DNA from 2 places in the Oceanobacillus sp. FSL W7-1304 genome. Region 1 is predicted to be linked to the other one. Evidence: a T-box and tRNA genes for the amino acid it is inferred to sense, from the RefSeq annotation. Region 1 holds a T-box; the other holds one or more tRNA genes.
What was found. The T-box of region 1 lies ahead of argS (arginine--tRNA ligase). A T-box ahead of a tRNA ligase gene usually reads a tRNA of that ligase, here a tRNA-Arg.
Positions count from the first base shown of each region.

Region 2: it has a tRNA-Arg gene. The T-box ahead of argS (arginine--tRNA ligase) is inferred to sense a tRNA for this amino acid. The anticodon was not compared.

Region 1 is NZ_CP150211.1:2,286,451-2,290,865, reverse strand. It holds gene NYE61_RS11590 (DUF4097 family beta strand repeat-containing protein) at 1-424, shown strand, start outside; gene safA (SafA/ExsA family spore coat assembly protein) at 749-1,357, shown strand; T-box leader at 1,407-1,619, shown strand; gene argS (arginine--tRNA ligase) at 1,699-3,354, shown strand; gene csaA (chaperone CsaA) at 3,404-3,736, opposite strand; gene NYE61_RS11570 (efflux RND transporter permease subunit) at 3,981-4,415, shown strand, end outside.
Region 2 is NZ_CP150211.1:2,616,683-2,621,097, reverse strand. It holds rRNA gene NYE61_RS13340 (23S ribosomal RNA) at 1-1,704, shown strand, start outside; rRNA gene rrf (5S ribosomal RNA) at 1,823-1,938, shown strand; tRNA gene NYE61_RS13330 (tRNA-Val) at 1,950-2,025, shown strand; tRNA gene NYE61_RS13325 (tRNA-Thr) at 2,029-2,104, shown strand; tRNA gene NYE61_RS13320 (tRNA-Lys) at 2,154-2,229, shown strand; tRNA gene NYE61_RS13315 (tRNA-Leu) at 2,233-2,317, shown strand; tRNA gene NYE61_RS13310 (tRNA-Gly) at 2,340-2,414, shown strand; tRNA gene NYE61_RS13305 (tRNA-Leu) at 2,422-2,510, shown strand; tRNA gene NYE61_RS13300 (tRNA-Arg) at 2,514-2,590, shown strand; tRNA gene NYE61_RS13295 (tRNA-Pro) at 2,594-2,670, shown strand; tRNA gene NYE61_RS13290 (tRNA-Ala) at 2,688-2,763, shown strand; rRNA gene NYE61_RS13285 (16S ribosomal RNA) at 2,992-4,415, shown strand, end outside.

The DNA of each region.
Region 1 (4,415 bases):
CATCCGTATATCATCGAACAATGGGCGCGCGAATGCGAGTGAATTAGATGTAAAGGAATTGCACGTAACAACGAACAATGGTCGGATTGAACTGCAAGATATTCAAAGTACACATGTTACGAGTGAAGCAGATAACGGACAAATACACTTAGAAAATGTAGATGGAGAGCTTACAGGAAGAACAAGCAACGGGAAAATTACTCTAATTACGGAACACTTAGATCGTCCGATTGATTTTAGCACCAATAATGGGCAAATAAATATCCAAGCGGAAAATGAACCGACAAATGCCATTTTTGATGTGAAGGTAGATAATGGGAGTGTAAAAATCTTTGGTAATTCTAATTGGGATACAGTTGTAGGGAATGGAGATAATCTTATTAAGCTAACAACCGATAACGGTAGTATTACAGTAGAAAAATAGAGATTGTGTAATCGCGTTTAAATTAGATTTTCAGCTAATTTAAACGCGATTTTTTGGCAGGTAAGAAAGTATAAAACTTTTTCTATCTGCATAAGTGCCTAAGGCTTGCATTTAAGAGTATAAGAGGTTATGAGAAAGCAAAATGCATTTTCTAAGAATCACTTTCACGAATGCCAGGTTTACTAAAAAGGTGTTTCAAGAGCGTTTGATATTAATGCGTAATCTTTACGTAATCATTCTGTAAAAATACATCCAATTTTTTTATAATGATTTTTTCTATGAAACTATATATCCTATTAACATAGAAATAAGGAGGATATAAATATGTTCAAAAAGATTAGCACATTCATTTTTGCGTTAGTTATTTCAATATCATTACTAGTACCAACTGCTGCGTTTGCAGCTAGTTCTTATACCGTAGTTCCTGGTGATACAATGTGGAAAATCGCTCTGAAAACTCAAACAGGAGTGAGTGAGATTATCAAAGCGAATGCACAATTAAAAAATCCAAATCTTATATATCCAGGACAAAGCTTGCGGATTCCAACAAATAGTGACGATCTAGTGGAACAAGAAGTGATCAAGCTCGTAAATGCGGAAAGAGCAAAGGCTGGACTACCTGCATTGAAATATGATTGGGAGCTTGCTAGAGTTGCAAAGCATAAGTCGCAAGATATGAAAGACAAAGGATATTTCAGTCATACAAGTCCTACATACGGATCACCGTTTACGATGATGAAAAACTATGGAATCAACTACAAATCAGCTGGTGAAAACATTGCAAAAGGTCAAAGCACTGCACAGCAAGTTGTTAATGCTTGGATGAACAGTTCAGGTCACAGAGCGAACATCTTAAGTAAAGATTATACGCATATTGGTGTCGGTTATGTGAAGTCCGGTCACTACTGGACACAAATGTTTATGAAAAAATAAATAGATGTTGATTTTTAGTTGGAATTCATATATACTAACGAAAATTATATTGAATTCGATGATGAAGAGAGTAGTTATGATGGTAACGCAAGCGAGTTGGGGGATGGTGTGAGCCCGATCGTTCTATCCTAATGAAGCGGACTTCTGAGAAACAGCCCGAAATGCAACAGAGTAGGGTGTAGTCGGGTAATGGCCGTTATCCATTTATGAGTTGGTTTTGATGAACAATAAGAGTGGTACCGCGGGTAATCTCGTCTCTATATAGAGGCGGGATTTTTTTGTGTTTACTGATGAAAAGGAGGCTGAAAATAATGGATGCCGTAAAAGCATATGCAGTGGAAATGACCGTACATTTAAACGGTCTGCTAAAGCTGGGAGAAGTTATGAATCTAATCGAAAAGCCGAAGTTTGAGGAGCAAGGTGATTTAGCATTTCCATGTTTTACACTTGCTAAGGAATTGAGAAAGGCTCCAAACATAATTGCGCAAGAGTTAGCAGAAAAAATAGACCATCCAATCTTGGAGAAGGTTGTCGCGGATGGTCCGTATGTCAATGCCTTTTTAAATAAAAGAATGGTTAGTAAACATGCCTTAACATCCATCCTTAAGGATGGTTCGGCATATGGTTCGATAAATTATGCTGAAAAGAAAAATATTACAATTGATTTTTCATCTCCAAACATTGCAAAGCCCTTTTCAATGGGGCACTTACGTTCAACCGTAATTGGTAATTCACTTGCAAATATTGTTGAGAAATGTGGCTATCAAGCGATTCGAATTAATCATCTTGGTGATTGGGGCACACAATTCGGAAAGCTCATCGTGGCATATAAATTATGGGGCAATGAGGCGCGTGTAAAAGAGGAGCCAATTCAAGAACTGCTAAAGCTGTACGTACAGTTTCATGCTGAAGCGGAAAACGACTCAAGGTTAGAAGACGATGCAAGAGCTTGGTTCAAAAAGTTGGAGGATGGTAATGAAGAGGCTCTTTCCCTTTGGACGTGGTTCCGAGATGAATCTCTCCAAGAGTTCGGGAAAATTTATAATTTATTAGGAGTTCATTTCGATTCCTACCATGGGGAAGCGTTTTATAATGATAAAATGGAGCGAATCGTCAGCCGTCTGGAGGAAAGTGACCTGCTGCAAGTATCCGATGGAGCAGAAGTGGTAGACTTAGCTGAACATGACTTAGCACCTTGTTTAATCAAGAAGTCAGATGGTGCAACCCTCTATGCGACGAGAGATTTAACCGCTGCTGTTTATAGACAGGAAACCTATGAATTTGAAAGATCATATTATGTTGTTGGTCACGAGCAAAGCTTGCATTTTGAGCAAATTTTCTTAGTGCTCCAAAAGCTTGGATACGATTGGGCAAAGCAATTAACACATATTCCATTTGGTTTTATCCTGAAAGATGGAAAAAAGATGTCTACGCGAAAAGGGAAGGTCGTTTTATTAGAAGAAGTTATTCAAGAGGCGATTCGACTCGCAGAACAGATTATTGCTGAGAAAAACCCAAGCTTACAAAATAAAGCAGATATAGCAGAAGTGGTGGGAGTTGGGGCGATTATTTTCCATGATTTAAAGAATGACAGACAAAATAATATTGAGTTCTCATTGGAAGATATGCTGAAATATGAAGGAGCAACTGGACCTTATGTACAATACACACATGCAAGAGCCTGTTCCATCTTGAGAAAAGCCGAATATGAGGATACAGCAACGAAAGGCTTAAATGATAGCTATAGCTGGTCTGTTGTGAAATTGTTAATGGAGTTTCCGGCAGCCATTGAGCGAAGCTTTAATTACCAGGCGCCTTCCCAAATTGCCAAATACCTTATTGATCTATCGCAGGAATTTAATAAATACTATGGGAATATTAAAATTTTATCTGAGGATGAGGAACTAGAAAGTCGACTTGGATTGGTAAAAGCGACAACCATTGTTTTAAAAGAAGGATTGCGATTGCTTGGAGTGAAAGCTCCGGATGAGATGTAATTTGCTTGGGTTAACTTCCCCTCGAAGTCAACAGAGGGGAGAATAATCCTTACCCAATCGGCGTACCATTTTCCACGACTTCATCTGGCGCAAGCAGGATAACGTCATTTTCACCTGCAACACCTCCAAGTACCAATACTTCTGATTTATACCCAGCAATACGCATTGGTGGAAAGTTCACGACTGCAACGACTTGTCGGCCGATTAATTGTTCGGGAGTATACCGTTCTGTGATTTGAGCGGATGAATTTTTCTTGCCGATTTCTGCTCCAAAATCAATTTCTAGCTTTATTGCAGGTTTCCGGGCTTCTTTAAAAAGCTCAGCATGGATGACGGTACCAATTCGAATATTTAATTTTTGAAAGTCTTCAATTGTTGCCATGTGAAATACGCTCCAATCCTTGAATATTTTTCTATTACTATACTACAAGTGTTTCATAATTGAAAAAATATAATACTTAGTTATTTTATATAGCAGTCAAAAACAGTACCGTAGTGATAAAAATGAAGGCAATATTAAAAAGCCAACTATCACTCAAGAAAAAATACAATAATTATTCTGTAAAGAAGTGTGACATTTTCCAAGTGTTACACTTCTTTTACTTTTTCCTGGTATAACTGTCCGTATGATTCTATCTTATTCAATAAGTCTTAAGTCCACACAACAGGAGCTCCTAACCGATATGATTCTTATCTTCGTTATCTCTATTTTCCTCGTATACCTAGTAATGGCCGTGCAATTTAACCATTTAGCACATCCAATTATTGTAATGTCGGTTATTACAATGGCCTTTGTCGGGGTTGTTTTAGGTTTATTCGCCACACAGCGGGAGCTAAGTATCCTGTCAGGTATGGGGATTATCATGCTTATTGGGATTGTATTAAATAATGCGATTCTACTTATTGACCGAACAAACCAATTGCGCAGAGAAGGTATTCCTGTGAATGATGCAGTAGTCAGGGCGGGTAAAGATCGTATTCGGCCAATTTTTATGACGACTTTTACAACGGTTGGTGGTATGCTGCCACTTGCATTAGCAACCGGAACAACTGGGAATTAT
Region 2 (4,415 bases), 330 kb from region 1:
CTTACGAACAATGGTAGGAGAGCGTTCTAAGTGCTGTGAAGTCAGACCGTGAGGACTGGTGGAGCGCTTAGAAGTGAGAATGCCGGTATGAGTAGCGAAAAAAGAGTGAGAATCTCTTTCACCGAATGCCTAAGGTTTCCTGAGGAAGGCTCGTCCTCTCAGGGTTAGTCGGGACCTAAGCCGAGGCCGAAAGGCGTAGGCGATGGACAACAGGTAGATATTCCTGTACCACCTCATGATTGTTTGAGCGATGGGGGGACGCAGTAGGATAAGGAATGCGCACTGATGGATATGTGCGCCCAAGCAGTGAGAAAGTCAGATAGGCAAATCCGTCTGGCAATTTCAAGCTGTGATGGGGAGGGAAATTTAGTACCGAAGTTCCGGATTTCACACTGCCAAGAAAAGCCTCTAGTTAGATCATAGGTGCCCGTACCGCAAACCGACACAGGTAGGCGAGGAGAGAATCCTAAGGTGAGCGGGAGAACTCTCGTTAAGGAACTCGGCAAAATGACCCCGTAACTTCGGGAGAAGGGGTGCTTCATTTACATGGAGCCGCAGTGAATAGGCCCAAGCGACTGTTTAGCAAAAACACAGGTCTCTGCGAAGCCGAAAGGCGAAGTATAGGGGCTGACACCTGCCCGGTGCTGGAAGGTTAAGGGGAAATGTTAGCCGCAAGGCGAAGCTTTGAACCGAAGCCCCAGTAAACGGCGGCCGTAACTATAACGGTCCTAAGGTAGCGAAATTCCTTGTCGGGTAAGTTCCGACCCGCACGAAAGGTGCAACGACTTGGGCACTGTCTCAACGAGAGACCCGGTGAAATTATACTATGCGTGAAGATGCGCATTACCCGCGACAGGACGGAAAGACCCCGTGGAGCTTTACTGTAGCCTGATATTGAATGTCTGTGCAGCTTGTACAGGATAGGTGGGAGCCTTGGAAACCGGAGCGCTAGCTTCGGTGGAGGCATCCGTGGGATACCACCCTGGCTGTATGGACATTCTAACCCAGGACCGTGATCCGGTTCGGAGACAGTGTCAGGCGGGCAGTTTGACTGGGGCGGTCGCCTCCCAAAAGGTAACGGAGGCGCCCAAAGGTTCCCTCAGAATGGTTGGAAATCATTCGTAGAGTGTAAAGGCACAAGGGAGCTTGACTGCGAGACCTACAAGTCGAGCAGGGACGAAAGTCGGGCTTAGTGATCCGGTGGTTCCGCATGGAAGGGCCATCGCTCAACGGATAAAAGCTACCCCGGGGATAACAGGCTTATCTCCCCCAAGAGTTCACATCGACGGGGAGGTTTGGCACCTCGATGTCGGCTCATCGCATCCTGGGGCTGTAGTCGGTCCCAAGGGTTGGGCTGTTCGCCCATTAAAGCGGTACGCGAGCTGGGTTCAGAACGTCGTGAGACAGTTCGGTCCCTATCCGTCGTGGGCGTTGGAAGTTTGAGAGGAGCTGTCCTTAGTACGAGAGGACCGGGATGGACACACCGCTGGTGTACCAGTTGTTCCGCCAGGAGCATCGCTGGGTAGCTACGTGTGGAAAGGATAAGTGCTGAAAGCATCTAAGCATGAAGCCCCCCTCAAGATGAGACTTCCCATCACTTCGAGTGAGTAAGATCCCTCAGAGACGATGAGGTTGATAGGTTCGGTGTGGAAGCGTGGTGACACGTGGAGCTTACGGATACTAATCGATCGAGGACTTAACTAAATTCTTTATTTGATGTCTTGTTTACTCTTATTTAGTTTTTAAGGTATAAATTCAAAAAAACCTTGCATTTTTATTCGGAAATGCATATAATAAAACTTGTCCTTGTTTTTGAGGATTGTCTGGTAGCAATAGCGAAGAGGCCACACCTGTTCCCATGCCGAACACAGAAGTTAAGCTCTTCAGCGCCGATGGTAGTTGGGGCTTTGCCCCTGCAAGAGTAGGACGCCGCCAGGCAGATATAAATCGGAGGATTAGCTCAGCTGGGAGAGCACCTGCCTTACAAGCAGGGGGTCGCAGGTTCGAGCCCTGCATCCTCCACCATTTGCCGGCCTAGCTCAATTGGTAGAGCAACTGACTTGTAATCAGTAGGTTGGGGGTTCAAGTCCTCTGGCCGGCACCACTTTTCATAAGTGAATAATAATTATCAATAATATGTAATATATATTTTTGAGCCATTAGCTCAGTCGGTAGAGCATTTGACTTTTAATCAAAGGGTCGAAGGTTCGAATCCTTCATGGCTCACCATTTGCGGGTGTGGCGGAATTGGCAGACGCGCTAGACTTAGGATCTAGTGTCTTCGGACGTGGGGGTTCAAGTCCCTTCACCCGCACCATTTAATTTAAACATTGCCAAGCGCGGAAGTAGTTCAGTGGTAGAACACCACCTTGCCAAGGTGGGGGTCGCGGGTTCGAATCCCGTCTTCCGCTCCAAACCCTTGCCGGGGTGGCGGAACTGGCAGACGCACAGGACTTAAAATCCTGCGGTAGGTGACTACCGTACCGGTTCGATTCCGGTCCTCGGCACCATATGCGCCCGTAGCTCAATTGGATAGAGCGTTTGACTACGGATCAAGAGGTTAGGGGTTCGACTCCTCTCGGGCGCGCCATAACGGGAAGTAGCTCAGCTTGGTAGAGCACTTGGTTTGGGACCAAGGGGTCGCAGGTTCGAATCCTGTCTTCCCGACCATTTTATTTATATCATACGGGGCCTTAGCTCAGCTGGGAGAGCGCCTGCCTTGCACGCAGGAGGTCAGCGGTTCGATCCCGCTAGGCTCCACCAATTTAAAAGTTTGATTCTTACTACAAAATAATCTTTTAAAAAATTTTAAAAGATTGTTGACAATATAGTGATGTATATGATATATTAGTAAAGCTGCTTTTAAAAAAGACAATAAATTTGCTCTTTGAAAACTGAACAAAACAACCAGTATGTCAAGAAAAAGGAAACTCGTTTTTCTTTTTAAAACAAGTAGAAGTCAGCTTCTACAAAAGCTAAGTATTACAAACTTTTATGGAGAGTTTGATCTTGGCTCAGGACGAACGCTGGCGGCGTGCCTAATACATGCAAGTCGAGCGCAGGAAATAAACAGAACCCTTCGGGGTAATGTTTATGGAATGAGCGGCGGACGGGTGAGTAACACGTGGGCAACCTGCCTGTAAGATCGGGATAACTCGCGGAAACGTGAGCTAATACCGGATAACACTTTTCATCTCATGGTGAGAAGATAAAAGACGGTTTCGGCTGTCACTTACAGATGGGCCCGCGGCGCATTAGCTAGTTGGTGAGGTAACGGCTCACCAAGGCGACGATGCGTAGCCGACCTGAGAGGGTGATCGGCCACACTGGGACTGAGACACGGCCCAGACTCCTACGGGAGGCAGCAGTAGGGAATCTTCCGCAATGGACGAAAGTCTGACGGAGCAACGCCGCGTGAGTGATGAAGGTTTTCGGATCGTAAAACTCTGTTGTTAGGGAAGAACAAGTTGGGTAGTAACTGACCCAACCTTGACGGTACCTAACCAGAAAGCCACGGCTAACTACGTGCCAGCAGCCGCGGTAATACGTAGGTGGCAAGCGTTGTCCGGAATTATTGGGCGTAAAGCGCTCGCAGGCGGTCTTTTAAGTCTGATGTGAAAGCCCACGGCTTAACCGTGGAGGGTCATTGGAAACTGGAGGACTTGAGTACAGAAGAGGAGAGTGGAATTCCACGTGTAGCGGTGAAATGCGTAGAGATGTGGAGGAACACCAGTGGCGAAGGCGACTCTCTGGTCTGTAACTGACGCTGAGGAGCGAAAGCGTGGGTAGCGAACAGGATTAGATACCCTGGTAGTCCACGCCGTAAACGATGAGTGCTAGGTGTTAGGGGGTTTCCGCCCCTTAGTGCTGAAGTTAACGCATTAAGCACTCCGCCTGGGGAGTACGGCCGCAAGGCTGAAACTCAAAAGAATTGACGGGGGCCCGCACAAGCGGTGGAGCATGTGGTTTAATTCGAAGCAACGCGAAGAACCTTACCAGGTCTTGACATCCTCTGATACCTCTAGAGATAGAGTTTTCCCTTCGGGGACAGAGTGACAGGTGGTGCATGGTTGTCGTCAGCTCGTGTCGTGAGATGTTGGGTTAAGTCCCGCAACGAGCGCAACCCTTGATCTTAGTTGCCAGCATTCAGTTGGGCACTCTAAGGTGACTGCCGGTGACAAACCGGAGGAAGGTGGGGATGACGTCAAATCATCATGCCCCTTATGACCTGGGCTACACACGTGCTACAATGGATGGAACAAAGGGAAGCGAACCCGTGAGGTCAAGCCAATCCCATAAAACCATTCTCAGTTCGGATTGTAGGCTGCAACTCGCCTACATGAAGCCGGAATCGCTAGTAATCGCGGATCAGCATGCCGCGGTGAATACGTTCCCGGGCCTTGTACACACCGCCC